Regions from separate parts of the Priestia sp. HNGD-A6 genome, predicted to be linked through region 4. Evidence: riboswitches for the same ligand, from Rfam matches in the RefSeq annotation. Region 4 holds a riboswitch; each other region holds the start of a gene.
What was found. Region 4 has a riboswitch for cyclic di-AMP ahead of SCI76_RS20340 (dicarboxylate/amino acid:cation symporter). Riboswitches for the same ligand answer to the same signal wherever they lie in the genome.
Positions count from the first base shown of each region.

Region 1 (4,828 bases), 130 kb from region 4:
GATGCGGCGATTAATCCAGGAAACAGCGGCGGTGCCTTGATCAATTCTTCCGGTGAAGTAGTTGGTATCAACAGTATGAAAATTTCAGAAGACAATGTAGAAGGAATCGGCTTTGCTCTTCCAAGTGATGAAGTGCAGCCAACAATTGAACAGCTGATGAAAAACGGAAAAATAACGCGTCCATATATGGGGGTAGGTCTTCAAGATGTAGGTCAGCTTTCAGCTGCAACAAAACAAGATCAGCTAGGCCTAACAAGCGATACGTCTGAAGGAGTTGTCGTAACGACGGTTGAACCATTCTCTTCTGCTTCTGATGCTGGTTTACAATCAAAAGACGTGATTGTTGCCATCGATGGAAATGAAGTCAAAACATCCAGTGATTTACGTCAATATCTATACACAAAACGCAAAGTAGGAGACACGGTAAAATTAGACGTGTACCGAAATGGAAAAAAACAAACTATTTCTCTGAAGCTTTCAGAGCAGCAGGATAACAATGGATGAGTTCAGCACCGTTAAAGCTGCTGCTAGCAGTATTAACAGCGTTCGGATTTTTAACAGGCTGCGGAGGGAAGCATTCAAACACGATGTTTCCTTCTGTAGAAATTAGTCAGCTATCTTCTGCTAAAGAAGTGGCAGCGTATGAAGGAGGAAAGGTGACAGGAGCTGAATTCAATCGTTTTTTAGCAGTTGAAGGGTTCTTAAATCCCGATGCTCCGCTAAATGATACAAGCTACCGCAAAGAGTTGTTGCGGCAGCTTGTCATGCAAAAAATCTTAATTTCGCATCTAAAGACAAGTGACAGGGTACAGAAAAAAGTCGAGGATATGTGGAAACAAATCAAACGTTCATATGACGAAGATACAAGAAAACAAGGCTATGAAGTCTTGCACATTCGTTCTAGCGATGTAACTAAACAGCTAATAAATCAGTTTAAATTAGAAGAATATTTCCGTAAACAAATTACGTCTGATGAACTAGACGCTTACTATACACGTATTGAGAATGATGTAACGCGCGTATCTTTTTCGCAGCTAACTTTTACAACTTTACATGATGCCGAGACCGTTGCGGCTGAGCTGCAAAAAGGAACATCGCTTCAAGACGTTCAAAAAAAATATGCTGATGTCCAGACCATCAGCAAAATAGAGAATGATGATAATCTAAAGCTTTCAAGTCTATCTCCCTCTTTTATAGATGTTTTAAAAAAACAGCACATCGGAGAGTGTAGTAAGCCCATTAAAATGGGTAAAGTCTATTATATTCTTATTTTAAAACAAAAAGATAAAAAAACGGAATCAGAAGTCAAAGAAGAAATGATGAAAGAACTTGTTTTGAATCATATCAACCGGTATATCCAGGATCAACTGCCAAGGTTTCACGTGACTTTCAACCTTAGGTAGTTCCCTTTTATATAGATTGATTGTTTTCAAAAAACAAGCAGGTAAAAGAGCTTTCTATTAATAGAGAGCTCTTTTACATTTTTAAGTAGACAGAAATGTCGGTACCTGATAGAATGAAGTTGTAAAACTTTCATTATTCGGAAAATTTATACCCTCCAGCTTTGGAGGGTTATTTTTTATGCTTTTGGACGAATAAAAGAGGCTAGGACAGAAGTAGTTTAGTGGAAAGAAGATCCGAACGATGAATCGTTCGGATCTTTTCGTTAGTACGGTGAACGTATGTTTCAATCACTTTTCATCTTTTAAATGACTCAATAATGCAGAAGACATCTCCACGTGAGAAAGGGCGATGTGTGAAATCGTTTTGGCATAAGGTGTAATTTCGTTAATAAATTGCTCGAGTACGTGCAGGTGAGGAAGCTGAAGCTTTGTAATGAAGCAAGCCTGTCCGGCGATGCGTTCACAGAATAAAGCATAGGGATACTGAGAAATAAATCGTTTAAAACGCTCGTGCTCTCCGTTTTTCATGGTTACTTCAATAAAACACGAGACGGGCAACTGCAGCTTTTCATAATCAATATCGATTGTATATCCTTTTATAATACCAAAGCTCTCTAGCTGTCTTACTCGCTCTGCCACTGAAGGAGGAGACAGGTTAATTTGTTTTCCTAGCTCTCTTAAGGAAAGACGGCTGTTTTGCTGCAGTGCCTGCAAAATCGATAAATCAATTTCATCAATTTTCAATTGAAAACCTTCTTTCATATTAATGTTTCATTTGATTAGTAATAGCAGATAATATGTTTTATTTGTTATCTGAAATCTCCATTTTTCTTACTATAATAATTAAAAAGGAGTGAGTAAAAAATGGCAAGAGTTTTGTTAACAAACGAAGAGGGAACAAATTTTGAAAAAGCACTGAACTTAATTCCAGATGTAAAAAGGTTGTATGATGAGCTATACGACAAGCTTTGGAACAGTGATATAGTAAAAAGAGAGACTAAGGAAAAAATCAGGCTTTATCTAGCAGGTGTTAACGGCTGTGAGACGTGTATGAGCATGTCATATGTAGGCGATAAGACGCTTAATCAAAAAGTGTTAAGAGAAAAAGAGCTGGAAGAAAAAGATCGACTGCTGTTTCGATTTATAGATGTATACCGAGTGCGTCCAAGGGATTTGACGGATGCTGATATGGATCAATTAAAGAAATTTTACAGTGATACGCAGCTATTAGAGCTTTTGGCTGTTATTAATTTGTTTGATCAATTTCACAAACTGATTGTCAGTTTAGATTTATATGATTTTTGCAGTTTGCAGCGCAAGTGATGTCTTCCCTAAAAATATCTTGACAGACAAAATCCACAGGAGTAAGATAGCTTTCGTGAAGTGAAACGTATCATGAATCGAATCGATTATTCTAAAAAATAGATCATAGACATTTGAATAAAAATCGCTTAATCCATTACGGAGCGGAGGACCCATTATTTACGCACATATTGTGCTCCGGGGTGAATCCTTAAAAAGGTAGGGTTACTCTTAAAACCCGAACCCGACAGCTAACTTCGCAAGCGTTTTGAGGGGGAAGAGTGTGAAAAAACACAGGAGCCTTCCTGTGTTTTTTTGCGCTTTTTTTAAGAAAAACATGTAATTTTTTAGAAAAAGTATAAGCTAAGAGAACACACAGCAGTTGAAGAAAGGAATAAATACATTATGAAAAAACAGTTTGCTGTATTGGGATTAGGTCGTTTTGGAGGCAGTTTGGTTGAAGAGTTTGCTAATTTGGATGTGGATGTGCTCGCTATCGACCGCAATCAGGAGGTAGTAAAGAAATATAGCAACTCAGCTACATATGTCGTGCAAGCGAACGCAATTGATGAAGCTAGCTTAAAAGGGCTAGGCATTCGTAACGTTGATCATGCTCTTATTTCGTTTGGAGACGATATCGAAGCAAGCGTGCTTGCAACGATGCTTTTAAAAGATATGGGCGTTAAGCAAGTATGGGTAAAAGCGGTGAATATGTATCATCAAAAAGTGCTGGAGAAAATAGGAGCGGACAAAGTCATTCACCCTGAGCGCGATATTGCGAAGCGTATTGCTCATCACGTGGTGTCAGAAAAAATCATTGATTACATTGAACTGTCAAAGGATTATAGTATTGTCGAAATTGTCGCTTCTAAAAAGCTTCATAATAAAACGCTGTTTGATTTAAATATCCGTGCCAAGTACGGCTGCAATATTATCGGCTTTCAGCGAAAAGACGGGGAAATGGTGATTTCGCCTACCGCGCATGAAATAATTGAACAAGGAGATATGCTGATTGTTATCGGACATAATCGCGATTTAAACCGTTTTGAAGAAGAAGGAGTTTAACTCATGAAAAAACAAATCATTAAACTAACTCCTCCGCAGCTTCTTGTTTCCATTTTTGGCGGAGGAATTATTATTGGTGCTCTTCTATTGATGATGCCTTTTTCTACTACTGAGCCAATCCGGTGGGTAGACGCCCTTTTTACATCTACTTCCGCTATGACAGTGACCGGCTTAGCCGTCGTAGATACAGGTACGCGTTTTACCGTCATCGGTCAAACCATTATTATGCTGTTAATTCAAATAGGCGGTCTTGGCATTATGTCATTTGCCGTGCTGATTTTTATGATGCTAGGTAAAAAAATTGGATTTAAAGAGCGTATGCTCGTTCAGCAGGCATTAAATCAGACGAGCGTCGGTGGAGTTGTGCTGCTAGTTAAAAGGTTGTTCATCTTTTCATTTTTAATTGAGTTTGTTGCACTGATCTTTTTAGCGATACGCTGGGTTCCGGAATTCGGATGGTCTAAGGGGCTGTTCTTTAGCTTGTTTCATTCGATTTCGGCTTTTAATAACGCAGGGTTCGGACTACTGTCTGATAACTTAGTTCAGTATGTAGGAGATCCTATTATTAACATCACGATTTCTTTTCTCTTTATTATTGGTGGGTTAGGGTTTACCGTCCTTGCTGATATGTGGGTGAAAAAATCGTATAAAAAACTAACGCTGCATTCAAAAATTATGATTATCAGCACGTTCGCCATTAACGTGATTGCCATGCTTTTTATTTTTTTCTTAGAGTACAGCAATTCGCATACGCTCGGAAATTTATCATTAGGAGACAAAGTATGGGCTTCTTATTTTCAAGCGGTAACAACAAGAACCGCTGGCTTTAATACAATTGATTTAGCTCATTTGCATGACGCAACGGTGTTTTTAATGGTTTTATTGATGTTCATTGGTGCAGGGAGTGCGTCAACAGGAGGGGGTATCAAACTCACGACGTTTGTGGTGATTGTCTTTTCTGTATGGGCATTTTTACGAAGCAGGGAAGATATTGTGCTGCTAAAGAGACGACTTCTTCCTCTTCATGTGTTTAAGGCACTAGCCATTACGATGATTTC
Region 1 is NZ_CP138621.1:4,119,063-4,123,890, forward strand. It holds gene SCI76_RS21015 (S1C family serine protease) at 1-504, shown strand, start outside; gene SCI76_RS21020 (peptidyl-prolyl cis-trans isomerase) at 501-1,403, shown strand; gene SCI76_RS21025 (Lrp/AsnC family transcriptional regulator) at 1,692-2,147, opposite strand; gene SCI76_RS21030 (carboxymuconolactone decarboxylase family protein) at 2,268-2,726, shown strand; cyclic di-AMP (ydaO/yuaA leader) riboswitch at 2,842-2,986, shown strand; gene SCI76_RS21035 (TrkA family potassium uptake protein) at 3,111-3,770, shown strand; gene SCI76_RS21040 (TrkH family potassium uptake protein) at 3,774-4,828, shown strand, end outside.
Region 1: it holds a riboswitch for cyclic di-AMP, as region 4 does, so the genes downstream of both, SCI76_RS21035 (TrkA family potassium uptake protein) here and SCI76_RS20340 (dicarboxylate/amino acid:cation symporter) in region 4, are expected to answer to the same signal.

Region 2 (4,828 bases), 1.6 Mb from region 4:
CCAAAAATGGAATCCAAGCAACCAGTGAGGTAACAAGCCCTAGTATGTTTCCATAAGCAGATAACCCTCGTCTATTAGCTAAAATGAGTGTAATAGCATGAAGAATAAATCCAATAAAAAGAGGAGTATAGCTAAAGCCCATAACAATCCCCGCGCCAATTAAAGGAATTCCCAGCAAGGCTTCATACCCAGCAGTGACCCATTTCATTGTACGTACATTTCCATTCATAGTAAAAAGCCTCCTAAAAAAGATACTACTATATACGAGAAAAGAGAGAAAAAAGTTTCAAATTACTTAGGGGATATGTCGTATAAGTCAGCCCTATTGGATTAAAATGATAGATGACAGTAAAGGGGGATGGAAAAAACATAATGATTTAGTCATTTTTTCACACTAAAGAAAAATAGTCTAGATGATTCATTTTTAGCTAAGGGACCAGAATTTATACCGAACATAGTGACTGCTTTTTAAAATAAATAAAAGCTGATATCGTGTTTTTTGGTTGTAGCATGTAAGCTTTTTATTACAAATTATTAAAGATTCTTATCTTTTTGCAAATACACATTGTATTTCATAGTTTTAACAATTATGATAAAAAAGCAAGTGTCAAAATAGGAAAATAGTTGAGCATGTAAAACGAAGCGATAAGCTTATTAATTTGAAAGAAAGGCAAGGTACATAGCTTTATGTGGGAAATTATTGTAGCAATCATTTTAGGGATTGTAGAAGGTTTAACAGAGTTTGCTCCTGTTTCGTCAACTGGGCATATGATTATTGTGGATGACCTGTGGTTAAATTCAAAAGAATTATTTTCATCTCCAGTAGCTAATACATTTAAGATTGTTATTCAGCTAGGGTCGATCTTAGCAGTAGTTGTTATTTTTAAAGATCGTTTTATTAATTTATTAGGATTGGGAAAAAAACCAGCTGCTGCAATTGGACCGACAAATCGCTTAAATTTAATGCAGGTAATTGTTGGTTTGTTACCCGCAGGAGTGTTAGGACTTTTGTTTGATGATTACATTGATGAACATTTGTTTTCTTTAAATACGGTGCTAATTGGCTTAGTGGTCGGAGCTGTATTAATGATTCTAGCAGATTTGTTTGGACCTAAACGTCCGCGTGTAGAGACGGTGGACCAAATGTCTTATGGACAAGCACTAGGTATAGGACTGTTTCAATGTATTGCTCTTTGGCCAGGTTTTTCTCGTTCAGGCTCAACGATTTCAGGAGGGGTTCTTCTTGGAATGAGCCATAAGGCAGCCGCAGATTTTACATTTATTATGGCAGTGCCAATTATGGCAGGAGCAAGTGGACTTTCATTGGTTAAAAACTGGCAATATTTCACATCAGATGCACTACCGTTTTTTATTGCTGGTTTTATCAGCGCCTTTATTTTTGCGCTTATATCGATTCGCTTCTTCTTAAAATTAATCAACCGCATTAAATTAGTTCCGTTTGCCATTTATCGAATTGTCTTAGCGGCTATTCTATATTTTGTATTTTTATAAAATAAATAAGCGTATTTTATAGCCATTTAAACTTCTGATAAAGACTTAAAAAGCAAGAAAAAGCTATTGCAACATTGCAATAGCTTTTTTGCATAAATATATATTATTGTCTTTTGAAAGCGTTTTATAAACATGGGTATTGACAAAACGTGTCGAAAAATAGTAAATTAATATTTGTGCAGTATAAAGTTAAGTAAAAGTAAGACTTCTGTTTAGTTTTATTGACTGTAAAAAACGTATGACAACGTATAGATCGTTTTAATTTTATAAAAATTGAATAATAAGCTTAATCGTATAGAGCGGGGGAATCATTATCGGCAGTAAAGCTGCCTTGGGGTGAATCCTTACAAAAGGTAGGAAACTCTCAATTCCGAATCCGACAGTTAACCTCGTTTGCTTTATTGAGAGAAAGAGCCCAAAATAGCGTAAGTAAAAGGCTGTTCTTTCTTAAGAATAGTCTTTTTTGTTTTTTCAGAAAAGTATATACAAATGTCATACATCTTTGGGGAGGTACATCTATGAAAAAAATTCGTTTTGGTTTGGCTACGCAGATTTTTACCGGTTTAATCCTCGGTGTTCTTGTAGGAGTAATTTGGTTTAACGATCCGCGTGTAGTAACATACCTACAGCCGCTAGGAGACCTATTTTTAAGATTAATTAAGATGATTGTTATTCCAATTGTTATCTCAAGCTTAGTCGTTGGAGTTGCAGGAGCAGGAAGCGGTAAACAGGTCGGAAAGCTCGGCGTTAAAACCATTCTCTATTTTGAAATTATTACGACTTTTGCAATTATAATCGGTGTATTGGTTGCTAATATTTTTCATCCTGGGCAAGGTGTAGACATTCATTCAGCACAGAAGAGTGATATTTCACAATACGTTGAAACATCCAAACAGCAAGAAGGAAAGTCAGTGGCTGAAACATTCTTACACATTGTTCCGACAAACTTTTTCCAGTCAATTGTTGAAGGGGACATGCTAGCAATTATCTTCTTTACAGTATTGTTCGCACTTGGAGTAGCGGCAATTGGAGAAAGAGGAAAGCCTGTTGTTCAATTCTTTGACGGCGTTTCTCACGCAATGTTTCACGTGGTAAACCTAGTAATGAAAGTGGCTCCGATTGGAGTATTTGCTTTAATTGGTGTCACAGTTTCGAAATTCGGTTTAGAGTCACTCCTTTCATTAGGAAAGCTTGTTATCTTAGTTTACTTAGCGTTAATTTTCTTCCTACTTGTTGTATTAGGAGGAATTGCGAAATGGGCAGGAATTAACATTTTCCACTTATTCCGCTATATGAAAGATGAACTGTTGTTAGCATACAGTACATCTAGTTCTGAGACAGTTCTTCCGCGTATTATGGAAAAGCTTGAAAAGATGGGCTGTCCAAAAGCTATCGTATCGTTCGTTGTACCAATTGGTTATACATTTAACCTAGATGGTTCTGTTCTTTATCAAGCGATTGCAGCGTTATTCTTAGCGCAAGTGTATGGTATTGATTTAACGATCGTTCAACAGCTGACGCTCATTCTTGTATTGATGGTTACATCTAAAGGAATGGCTGCAGTGCCAGGAACATCATTTGTTGTATTACTAGCTACTCTTGGAACAATCGGCGTTCCGGCAGAAGGATTAGCCTTCATTGCGGGAGTAGACAGAATCATGGATATGGCACGTACGGTTGTTAACTTAGTAGGAAACACACTAGCAGCAATTGTGATGTCTAAATCTGAAGGTAAATTTGACCCTAAAAAAGGTACAGAGGTCATGAGAGCCGGCTAATTTATAAATTAAAAAGCTACTTATTCTATTCAAAAAATTAGAATAAGTAGCTTTTTTCATAATAATTCCTTTATTATTATGGAAATTGAACCTATAATATGTAACATCAGGTATAAATATATCCAAATTTTATTCTTACATAAAAGCAGTCACTGGTTCCTTTCTTTATCAATAAATATAGAGATAGCTTAGCTAGTTGGGGGATAGTAGAGTATGTGGAAAAAGCGAATATGGGTCATCGCCTCGATAGTAATCGTATGTTTGTTAATCCCTTACAGTTTACCGATTGTGTTTGCTTTATTAACAGCATTAGCACTTGAGGGTATTGTTCAAAAATTATATCAATCTTTTAAAATGAAGAGAGTCTATGCAGTGCTTATGACCTTCATTTTATATGTTGTTTCGCTCATACTTATTGGATTTTTTATTGTTCGGACAATCGTTACGCAAGTGGTAGCTCTTTCAAAAATAGCGCCTTCATTTGTAAAAGAAATCTATGAAACCGCAATTTATCCAACTATTATTAAGTGGAAGTACTATTCAAACGCTCTTCCTACGGAAGTGATTTCTTCTATCGAGCGCACGCTTGAAAAAACCGTAAATTCATTAGATTCTCTATTAAAAAGTACGGTAGAAATCATCATTAGCTTTGCCGCTACTGTTCCTGGGTTTCTATTAGAGTTTCTTATTTATTTAGTAGCGCTTGTATTTATCAGCCTTGAGCTGCCTGCTATTAAAAATAAAATTAAGTCATTTTTAACAGAAGAAACGAAATATAAGCTACAAGTTGTCATCACTCAGCTTATCCAAGCGGGGGTTGGTTTTATTAAGGCACAAATTATTTTAAGTGTCATGACGTTTGTAATGGCTTATGTAGGGCTTTGGCTATTAGATGTTCCGTATACCGCGCTGCTTAGTTTATTAATTGTAATTGTCGATATCTTACCAATCCTTGGGACAGGCTCGGTGCTCGTTCCATGGGGGATTTTTGCTCTTACGCAAGGACATGACTCATTAGCAATCGGCTTATTTATTCTATTTGGAGTCATTACGGTAGTAAGACGTGTAGTAGAACCAAAAGTATTTTCTACAAATATGGGTATTTCACCTTTGGCTGCATTAGTTAGTTTGTACATTGGATTTAAACTTTTAGGTTTTGTCGGGTTGTTTTTAGGACCGGCTTTAGTTATTTTATACGATGCTCTTCGTAAAGTAGGTATTATTCAAATTAACTTTAAACTATAAAAGCGCTGGATAAAACTAGCGCTTTTTTTTATTGAAACTTTTGTAGTACGTCATACGTAAAGAGGGAAAGGAAAAAACTATGTCGCGTTGGTTTTTATCTATCAATCGGCTAAATTATAGTTTTGCAGTCTTAGATTTAATGACATGAGGAGGAGAATTTTTGTTAGAGTCGGTTTTACTTTCTTTAATTGAAGCGCTAAAACAGCTCTCTTATTTTGGCGTAATTTTAGCATTAACGTTTGAGTTTGTCCCCGCAGAGCTTGTTTTACCTTTAGTAGGGTATTGGGTGTACC
Region 2 is NZ_CP138621.1:2,340,311-2,345,138, reverse strand. It holds gene SCI76_RS11795 (hypothetical protein) at 1-229, opposite strand, end outside; gene SCI76_RS11790 (undecaprenyl-diphosphate phosphatase) at 688-1,512, shown strand; cyclic di-AMP (ydaO/yuaA leader) riboswitch at 1,786-1,925, shown strand; gene SCI76_RS11785 (cation:dicarboxylate symporter family transporter) at 2,031-3,290, shown strand; gene ytvI (sporulation integral membrane protein YtvI) at 3,504-4,535, shown strand; gene SCI76_RS11775 (DedA family protein) at 4,696-4,828, shown strand, end outside.
Region 2: it holds a riboswitch for cyclic di-AMP, as region 4 does, so the genes downstream of both, SCI76_RS11785 (cation:dicarboxylate symporter family transporter) here and SCI76_RS20340 (dicarboxylate/amino acid:cation symporter) in region 4, are expected to answer to the same signal.

Region 3 (4,828 bases), 850 kb from region 4:
TCACAATGGTATTGAGAAAGAATTAATTACAAAATTAAACGTTCCATATCATGCGATTTCAAGCGGGAAGCTGCGTCGATACGTAGATATGGAAAATGTAAAAGATGTATTTCGAGTAGCAAAAGGGGTTGGCGATGCACGTCGCGTGCTGAAAAAGTTAAAGCCTTCTCTTGTTTTTTCAAAAGGGGGTTTCGTCACAGTTCCTGTGGTAATGGCTGCTAAATCTTTAAACATTCCCGTGTTCATTCATGAAAGTGATTTAACACCGGGACTGGCAAATAAAATTGCGCAGAAATTTGCCACTAAAATTTTCACTTCTTTTGATGAAGCCGCAAACTACTTTCCAAAAGAAAAAGTGCAGGTTGTTGGTTCACCTATTCGAAAAGAGCTATTTAGCGGAAGCGCAGCGAACGGGGAAAGCTGGCTACGCTTTTATGATAAGCGCCCCATTTTAACGATTATGGGCGGAAGTTTAGGAGCACGCCGTATTAATGAAATCGTTCGAGAGTCTTTGCCTGAACTGCAAAAGAAATTCCAAATTGTACACCTTTGCGGAAAAGGCAATATTGATACAAGCCTTGAAAAAGAGTCGGGATACCGTCAGTTAGAATACGTAAACGAACAGCTTCCTGATGTTCTAGCGGCAACTGATTATGTGATTACACGCGGCGGATCCAATGCCATTTTTGAGTTTTTAGCTCTTCATAAACCGATGATGATTATTCCTTTATCAAAAGCACAGAGTCGCGGAGATCAAATTTTAAATGCACAATCCTTTAAGAAAAAAGGCTACTGTATGGTTGTAGAAGAAGAGCAGTTAACAAAAGAACTGTTTTTGCGTGAAGTAAATGAGCTTCAGCAGCAGGCAAGTACGATGAAGCGTACAATGCGTGAAGCAACAAAAACGGATGCCATTTCAATTCTTGTAAATGAAATTGAGAAAATGAGCTAAAAAAAGCGTTCTTATCTCCTCGATAAGAACGCTTTTTTCTTCTGAAATTATTATTTTAAAATAATGAATAAATATAGAAAAATAAAGCTTTTAAAATTTCAAAAAATGTTGTTGACAGTAAATTTTAACAGGAGTAAGATTACTCTCATGAAACGTTCCACTGTGAAACGCTGAGTCTTTTCTGAAAGAGAAGGAAAGAGCGGAGGACCCAATTATCAGGGGTGAATCTCTTAATTGAGTAGGGTTACTTTCTTGACCCGAACCCGTCAGCTAACTTCGTAAGCGTTAAGAGAGAGGATGGTGTAATCGTGGTCGTTTTCTATAACAGCGGATAGTACGCTCCTTTCAAAATATAGGTGAAAGGAGCGTCAGGATGCATTTATCTAAGCAAATGATTCAAATGATTGAATATCGGGCCATGTGCGATCAGCAATCTTTTGATCTAGCAAACCGCTATTTGTCTACGTTAGTTAATCAAAGTTTTAAACGCAGCAGTAAAAACTATTATTAAGTCTAAAAATTAAATAACAAAGATACGCTTAATCAATTATGAGCGGGGGACCCAATATTTTGTACGTATGTACTAGGGGTGAATCTCTTAACTGAGTAGGGTTACTTCCATAACCCGAATCCGACAGCTAACTCCGTAAGCGTTTTGGGAGTAAAAAATTCGTGTCAATCACGGCTTATTTGTCGTGCATTAAACCGCGGAAGAGAACTCTCTTCTGCGGTTTTTTAGTGGAAAAAAATAGCATCACGTCTCGCCTTTAGCTTTCTTGGACGTGATGGTTTATGTAAAGCAATAGTTACTAAGCTTAGAAGCTATCATTTTTGTTAGGAAACAGTTAGGAGGGAGCAACTTGGATATGATCATGCTTGGAACGCTTGCCATATTAACAGCTGCTATGTACGGAATTATTTGCTGGTCGTCTCATGTAGTAGACGAAAGAGAGGAGAAGTGAACATGTCGTTCATTTTGTTAGGTATTTCAGTTCTCGTTTTAATTTATTTAGTATATGTACTGTTAAATCCAGAACAATTTTAATAAGCGGAGGAATAAAACGTGGGGATTTTTCTACTATCAGTTGCGCTGCTGCTTGTTTTTGTAGCGCTTATTGCAAAGCGCGTAGGTATTTATATAGCGAATGTGTTTTCAAACGACAAAAACACTAGCTTGGTAGGAAAGATAGAAACAGTTATGTTTAAAGCAGCAGGAATTAAAGGGCTTAATCAGACGTGGAAGCAATATGCATTTGCTCTTGTTTTGGCGAATACGTTTATGATTTTTGTGGTGTACCTTATCTTCCGGTTTCAAGGGGTACTGCCGTTTAACCCAAGCCACATCAAAGGAATGGATCCGGCACTTGCTTTTAACACGGCCATTAGTTTTATGACAAATACGAACTTGCAGCACTACAGCGGCGAATCAGGTTTGTCCTATTTCTCGCAGATGGCCGCCATTGTATTTATGATGTTTGCTGCACCAGCAACGGCACTTGCAGTAGCAATCGCTTTTATTCGTGGGCTAGCAGGGAAGGAAATGGGAAACTTTTTTGTTGATTTTGTAAAGTCAATTACGCGTATTTTACTTCCTATCGCTTTTATAACAGGCATTTTATTTGCGTTTTTAGGTGTCCCTCAAACGTTAAGCGGGACTGTGACTGCCCATACATTAGAAGGAGCAACGCAGCAAATAGCAAGGGGACCAGTTGCTTCTTTTCTTTCAATCAAAGAGCTAGGAAACAACGGAGGGGGATTTTTTGGTGTCAATTCAGCTCATCCATTTGAAAATCCTAACGCGTTGAGCAATGTATTACAAATCGTCCTTATGCTGTTATTGCCAACAGCACTTCCTTTCACATACGGAAAAATGATCGGACAGCGTAAGCAAGGCCGCATCTTGTTTGTAGCGATGAGTATGCTGTTTATCGTTATTTTAAGCACAGCGTTTGTAACAGAGTGGGGAGGCAATCCAAGACTTGGTGCTTTTCATCTAAATGAAGCGAACGGTTATATGGAAGGGAAAGAAGTCCGTTTTGGTGTCGGCATGTCGACGCTTTACGCCATCGTGACGACAGCAAGTGAAACAGGTGCAGTCAACACCATGCACGATACCCTGACGCCTCTTACCGGGTTATTAACGCTTGGAAATATGATGTTAAATACCGTATTTGGCGGTGTCGGAGCAGGATTTATGAATGTTATGATGTACGTCATCATTGCCGTATTTTTATCAGGTTTAATGGTTGGAAGAACACCAGAATACGTAGGTAAAAAAATTGAAGGAAAAGAAATGAAACTCATTGCCGTGACGCTTATTCTGCAGCCGCTGCTAATTTTAGGAGGAACAGCCGTAGCGCTCACTACTCATTTAGGAATGGAAGGTATATCAAACCCTGGCTTTCACGGCTTAAGTCAGGCACTGTATGAATTTACGTCGTCAGCAGCAAACAATGGGTCCGGTTTTGAAGGACTCGGTGACGCAACGCCGTTTTGGAACATTTCTACGGGAATTGTTATGTATATTGGACGCTACTTCGGACTAATTACAATGCTGGCGGTATCGAGCTCACTAGCATCTAAGCAGCTTGTTCCCGAAACACCTGGAACATTTAAAACGGATACGTCTTTATTTAGCGGCATTTTAATTGGAACTACCGTTATTGTAGGAGCACTTACGTTTTTCCCCGTGCTTGTGCTTGGGCCGGTTGCTGAGTATTTAACACTGTAATCAAGAAAGCGGAGGATCATAATGAATAAACGGAATTTTGCAAATAATATTGAATTGGATCGCAACAGTCATATTCAAGGTTCTGTAGATAAACAAGCTTCATCGATTTTTATTCAATCAGTAAAGCAGGCGTTTATCAAGCTCAGCCCAAGAACGATGATAAAAAACCCTATCATGTTCGTAGTAGAAATCGGGTTTATAATTACGCTTTTTTTAGCCGTTGTTCCGGACCTTTTCGGAGAAAGTACAGTAAGCACAGGATTTAATGTTGCCGTATCTCTCGTGTTATTTTTCACCATTGTTTTTGCTAATTTTGCAGAAGCATTAGCAGAAGGACGAGGAAAAGCACAGGCAAACTCATTAAAGAAATCGAAAGGCGATATTACAGCTAATCAGCTTCAAAACGGGCAAATGATACAAGTTCCGGCATCGCAACTAAAAAAAGGAGACATCGTCGTCGTTTCACAAGGCGAAATGATTCCTGGAGATGGAGAAATTATTAAAGGACTGGCGTCTGTTGATGAATCGGCCATTACGGGGGAATCGGCACCTGTTATGAAAGAAGCAGGCGGGGATTTTAACTCTGTAACGGGAGGTACAAGAGTTGTCAGCGATGAAATTACAATTAAAATTACGTGTGAGCAAGGTGAATCATTTTTAGATAAAATGATTTCGCTTGTTGAAGGAGCAGAGCGTCAAAAAACGCCAAATGAAATTGCGCTAAACACGGTTTTGACAAGTTTGACGATTATTTTTTTACTAGTTGTTGTGACGCTTCCTGTCTTTACAAACTATTTACATTTTCAACTCGACACGGCTATTTTAATTTCACTGCTCGTCTGCCTTATTCCTACGACGATTGGAGGATTATTATCGGCCATTGGAATTGCTGGAATGGATCGAGTCACGCAGTTTAACGTGATTGCTATGTCAGGAAAAGCAGTAGAAGCAGCTGGTGACATCAATACAATTATTTTAGATAAAACCGGCACCATTACGTTTGGAAACCGAATGGCTCATCAATTAACGACTGTAGAAGGCGTAGACGAACGTGAACTGTACAAATGGGCGTTTGTTTCTTCTCTTTACGACGAAACACCAGAAGGACGCTCAGTGGTTGATTTTATCCAAACTCGCATGGGAGT
Region 3 is NZ_CP138621.1:4,834,822-4,839,649, forward strand. It holds gene SCI76_RS25165 (undecaprenyldiphospho-muramoylpentapeptide beta-N-acetylglucosaminyltransferase) at 1-952, shown strand, start outside; cyclic di-AMP (ydaO/yuaA leader) riboswitch at 1,111-1,253, shown strand; gene SCI76_RS25170 (hypothetical protein) at 1,326-1,463, shown strand; cyclic di-AMP (ydaO/yuaA leader) riboswitch at 1,479-1,619, shown strand; gene kdpF (K(+)-transporting ATPase subunit F) at 1,917-1,997, shown strand; gene kdpA (potassium-transporting ATPase subunit KdpA) at 2,022-3,683, shown strand; gene kdpB (potassium-transporting ATPase subunit KdpB) at 3,705-4,828, shown strand, end outside.
Region 3: it holds a riboswitch for cyclic di-AMP, as region 4 does, so the genes downstream of both, kdpF (K(+)-transporting ATPase subunit F) here and SCI76_RS20340 (dicarboxylate/amino acid:cation symporter) in region 4, are expected to answer to the same signal.

Region 4 (4,828 bases):
TTACTAATTTTCCCGCACCAATATGAGGAAAGCCTGAATCATTGCATATCAGTGTGAAATTTGATTTTTCGCTTTCAATAAGGCCGTCAATGAGAGAAGGCGGACTGCCTACGCCTCCAAACCCTCCTATCATCAGCGTAGCAGCATGATCCACGTATTCAATTGCTTGTTCCACAGTTGTAATCTTTTGAAATGAGTTTTCGACCTTTGTCACTTATTTCACCTCATCTCCCTGTTTTTCATTTTGTACTTCATACAATGTTTTCGAAAGCAACACGACCGCTTCATCAAGTTGGCGATGAGTAATCGTAAATGGTGGCGCAATAATAATACCGTCTCCTTCTACTCCATCTGTTCCTGCTTGTGAAGGATAAAGGAGAAGACCATTTTTATGGGCTTTACTTATTACGCGCGCCGTCATATTTTCGGAGGATGAAAAAGGCTCCTTCGTTTTTGGATTTTGTACAAGCTCAAGACCAACCAGTAAGCCTTTGCCACGAATATCACCAATGATAGGGTACAGAAGTTGAAGCTCCTTCAATTTTTTTACTAAATAGGCTCCTTTCAGCGCTACTTGTTGAACAAGATCGTTCTTTTCAATATAGGCTAAGACAGCTAGCCCTACAGCCGCTGACAGCGGATTAGCGCTTAGCGTATGGCCGCTCATAATTAATTTGGATCCGTTCATGATAGGTTCAATCGTTTTGCTGCTAGCTAACGTAACGGCTATCGGTGTATATCCTGCTCCCACTCCTTTTCCAAGCGTCATGATGTCTGGTTTAGCTCCCCAGTGCTCATATGCAAACATCACGCCTGTACGCCCAACTCCAGTCATGACTTCATCGGCTATCCATAACACATCATATTTATCACAAATTTCTCTTATCACTTCATAATAACCGGGTGGAGGTGTAAGAGCTGCTCCGGCAGCTCCTACAATGGGCTCTGTAATAAAAGCAGCAATATGTTCAGGGCCGGTTCGTTTGATAACTGTTTCCAATTCGTGTGCACAAGCAAGATTACAGGATGGATAGGTTTGATGAAACGGACATCGATAGCAATAAGGAGGTGAAACCGAAGGATAATCTTCAAGCAAAGACGAGAAACGTTTTCGTCTTCCAACGTGCCCTGACATAGACAGCGCTCCTATTGTAATACCGTGATAGCTCATCCAGCGTGACAAAACCTTTGTTTTGGTTGGCTTTCCTTGCTCTTGAAAATGCTGAATGGCTGTTTTCATAGCCGTTTCAGTCGCTTCTGTCCCGCTGTTAACAAAAAAGCTCCACTGGAAATGATTGCTGCTTAATTCACATAGTTTCTTAGCTAAGGCTTCCGTCGGATCGCTTGTAAACTGCGACCGATATACAAACGCAACTTTCTGTGCCTGATCCGTCATCGCATCAATAATTTCTTTTACGCCGTGTCCGATACTTGCTGTAACTGCCCCTGACGAAGCATCTATGTACTTTTTTCCATCTTGGTCGTACAAATAAATTCCTTTTCCATATGAAATAACTGGGTAGTCGTCGTCGAGCAGCGGCTTTATCACATGGGTTTTATTCATTTCCGCACTCTCCTTTCAAACACACACTCTTATTAAACTGTATGCTGAAAAGAAGAGTTTCTTGCCAATAAAAAAAGCCCTAGCATATAGCTAGAACTTTTACACATATTAAGCTGATTGCGTTACAGATTTATCGATACGCTTTGCTTCTGACTCAGCCACAATAACGGCACACGCAGCGTCTCCTGTAATATTTACAGACGTACGAAGCATATCAAGCAAGCGATCAATTCCGATAATTAATCCGATACCTGCTACAGGCAGGCCAACCGAACTCAGTACCATCGCTAGCATAATAAGACCAACTCCCGGCACGCCTGCTGTACCAATACTAGCAAGCACCGCTGTCAACACAACCGTCACAAGAGCGCCCAACGACAGATCAACCCCGTATACTTGCGCAATAAAAATAGTCGCTACACCTTGCATAATTGCCGTTCCATCCATGTTAATAGTTGCACCTAATGGCTGAACAAAACTGCTGATAGACTCGGGGACACGAAGATTTTTTTGCGCCACATTCATTGAAATCGGAAGCGTTGCATTACTGCTTGATGTACTGAATCCAACTGTCATCGCAGGAGCAAAACCCTTAAAAAAATCAATAGGGTTACGTCTGGCCATAAGAGCGACTGATCCCCCATATGTTACGATTGAATGGATGAACAGCGCGAGCACGACTACAATCATGTATAGCCCCATCGCTTTAATTGCCTGCCAGCCTTGACTTCCAACCGCGGTTGCAAGAAGCCCAAATGTTCCGTACGGAGCAAACTTCATCACTAGATTCACAAGGTACATCATCAATTCATTTCCTTGCTCAAGTAAATTGTAAAGTCCTTTTGTTTTACTTCCAAGCATCGTGATACCAAAACCGATAAAGATAGAGAAAACGATAAGTTGAAGCATATTCCCTTCAGCCATCGCTTGAATTGGATTGACTGGAATCATATTTAAGAATGTCTCTCCAACCGGTGGTGCTTTTTCAGCTTCAAAAGAAGCGTTTTGTGTATCAAAAGATCCAAATGTACCCGGTTTAATTGCATACGCTAAAATTAAACCGATAATAATTGCAACGGTTGTTGTCACTAGGAAGTAGGAAACTGTTTTTGCCCCGATTCTTCCTAATTTTTTGGGATCTCCTAAACCTGCTACACCTAACGTGATAGAGAAAAACACAATTGGTACAACAAGCATTTTAATTAAGCTTAAGAAAATTTGGCCAAGCGGTGTAAACAAGTACTTGTCCAGCGGAGCAAAAGCACTTGGAGCAAAAGCATTGATTAACACTCCTACAATAGCACCAGCAATTAGCGCGATAATAATCTTTGTCGATAGCTTCATAGATTTACCTCCCGTAAATAAATTATATTAGAATGATTCTAACTACCATACTTATTTTACCATGCATTGAGGGCGATAACACTCAAAATATACAATATATTAAAAATTTTCAGATTAATAGTTTAGGAATATTTTTAGCTATACAAAAAACCATGAGAATATCATGGTTTCATAGACCTGTTATTCCCTCACTGAATGCTTACGGAGTTAGCTGTCGGATTCGGGTATGTGAGTTACCCTACTTGATTCATTCAAGATTCACCCCAAGTACATTACGCACAAATATGGGTCCTCCGTTCTCTTATAAAGCAAAAGAGATTAAGCAAATAATTTTCTTTAATATTTTTGCATGATAATAATTGTTACTTTAATTAAAATTCATTTTATATGTTTCTGTCAAGTTTTTATTCAAAAATAATGCATGATTTTATCGTAAAAAGTTGAGAATTGTTATATTTTAAAATATTTACATCATATTTCAATAAACCAAAAACACCTATTTAACAAGACTTACAATCTAATGGATAAAAAATTAATTCAAAAAATAGTTTATAAAGTGAACTTTCTTCTCATTAATACCATTCATAAATATGTATAATTATTCTAATATCCATGTGCTTTACTGCTTCCATAAATATTTTACTTATCAAAAAAATAACTCTTTCCAACTGTTGATTTTATCCTTGTACTGCTTGATATACACTCCTTAAAATTTCACTGACTTTATTGATGCGAAGAAATCGACACTATCAATTCCCCTTATTCTACTTAATTCTGCTCAAGATAGAAGTATAGATTTCCTACTATCTTTTAAAAAAGGAGCGGGTAATTATCATATAAAACTATCGGAGTTGGAGCGGTACAAGTTCTTTACTTTTTACTTATTCCCTCTCGTTGATTTAACCCATAAAAAAAGAGGCCGTGACGGCCTCTTTTTTTATACAGTAACAGGTTCAGAACTTGCTTTACGATTCTTTAATTTTTCAACAATGTCACGAGCTACCCACACACCACACGCACTTGCCTGCGCGAGTCCTCGCGTAATACCAGCTCCGTCTCCTCCCACGTATAAACCGGAAATTTCAGTTTCAAACTTATCGTTTAACTTCGGACGGGCGGAGTAAAATTTCGCTTCCACACCGTAAAACAGCGTATGTTCAGATGCTAACCCAGGCGTTACATGATCCAGTGCTTCTGTCATTTCAATTAAGCTTTTCATTGTATTGTATGGAAGCACTAAACCCAAATCACCAGGGACAGCTTCTTTTAACGTTGGTTCTAAAAAGCCTTCTTTAATTCGATTCGCTGTTGAACGGCGCCCCTTTAAAATATCTCCATACTTTTGAACAACTAAGCCTCCGTTTGACAGCATATTAGCTAATCTTGATACTTCGTGCGCATATTCGTTCGGCTGATCAAATGGATCCGAAAATTTATGAGAAACAAGCAGCGCAAAGTTCGTATTTTGACTTCCAAGCTTCGGATCTTTGTATGCGTGTCCATTTGCTAACATAATCCCTGAATGATTCTCTACTACCACATGCCCTGAAGGATTGCTGCAGAACGTTCTGACTCTTGTACCTACAGACGTATTGTAAATAAATTTCCCTTCGTACAAGTGCTTGTTGATTTCTTCCATAACAACGTTAGATGTTTCTACTCGAACACCGATGTCTACTTGATTGTTAATCATTTTCAAACGGCGTTTTTTTAGTAAGTCGCTCATCCACTTCGAGCCGTCTCGACCTGGTGAAACCACGACTTTATCAGCCGTAATTCTGTCACCATTCTTCAATTCAATACCGCGCACGATATGCTGACCATCTTGTTTGTCTGTTATTAAATCGGCTACTTCCGTTTTATACTGCATATCAATTTTTTCTTTTAAGTATTCATAAATGCTTTTTAAAATTTCTAAAT
Region 4 is NZ_CP138621.1:3,987,367-3,992,194, reverse strand. It holds gene SCI76_RS20350 (CoA transferase subunit A) at 1-214, opposite strand, end outside; gene SCI76_RS20345 (aspartate aminotransferase family protein) at 215-1,564, opposite strand; gene SCI76_RS20340 (dicarboxylate/amino acid:cation symporter) at 1,673-2,908, opposite strand; cyclic di-AMP (ydaO/yuaA leader) riboswitch at 3,089-3,243, opposite strand; gene SCI76_RS20335 (NAD(P)/FAD-dependent oxidoreductase) at 3,846-4,828, opposite strand, start outside.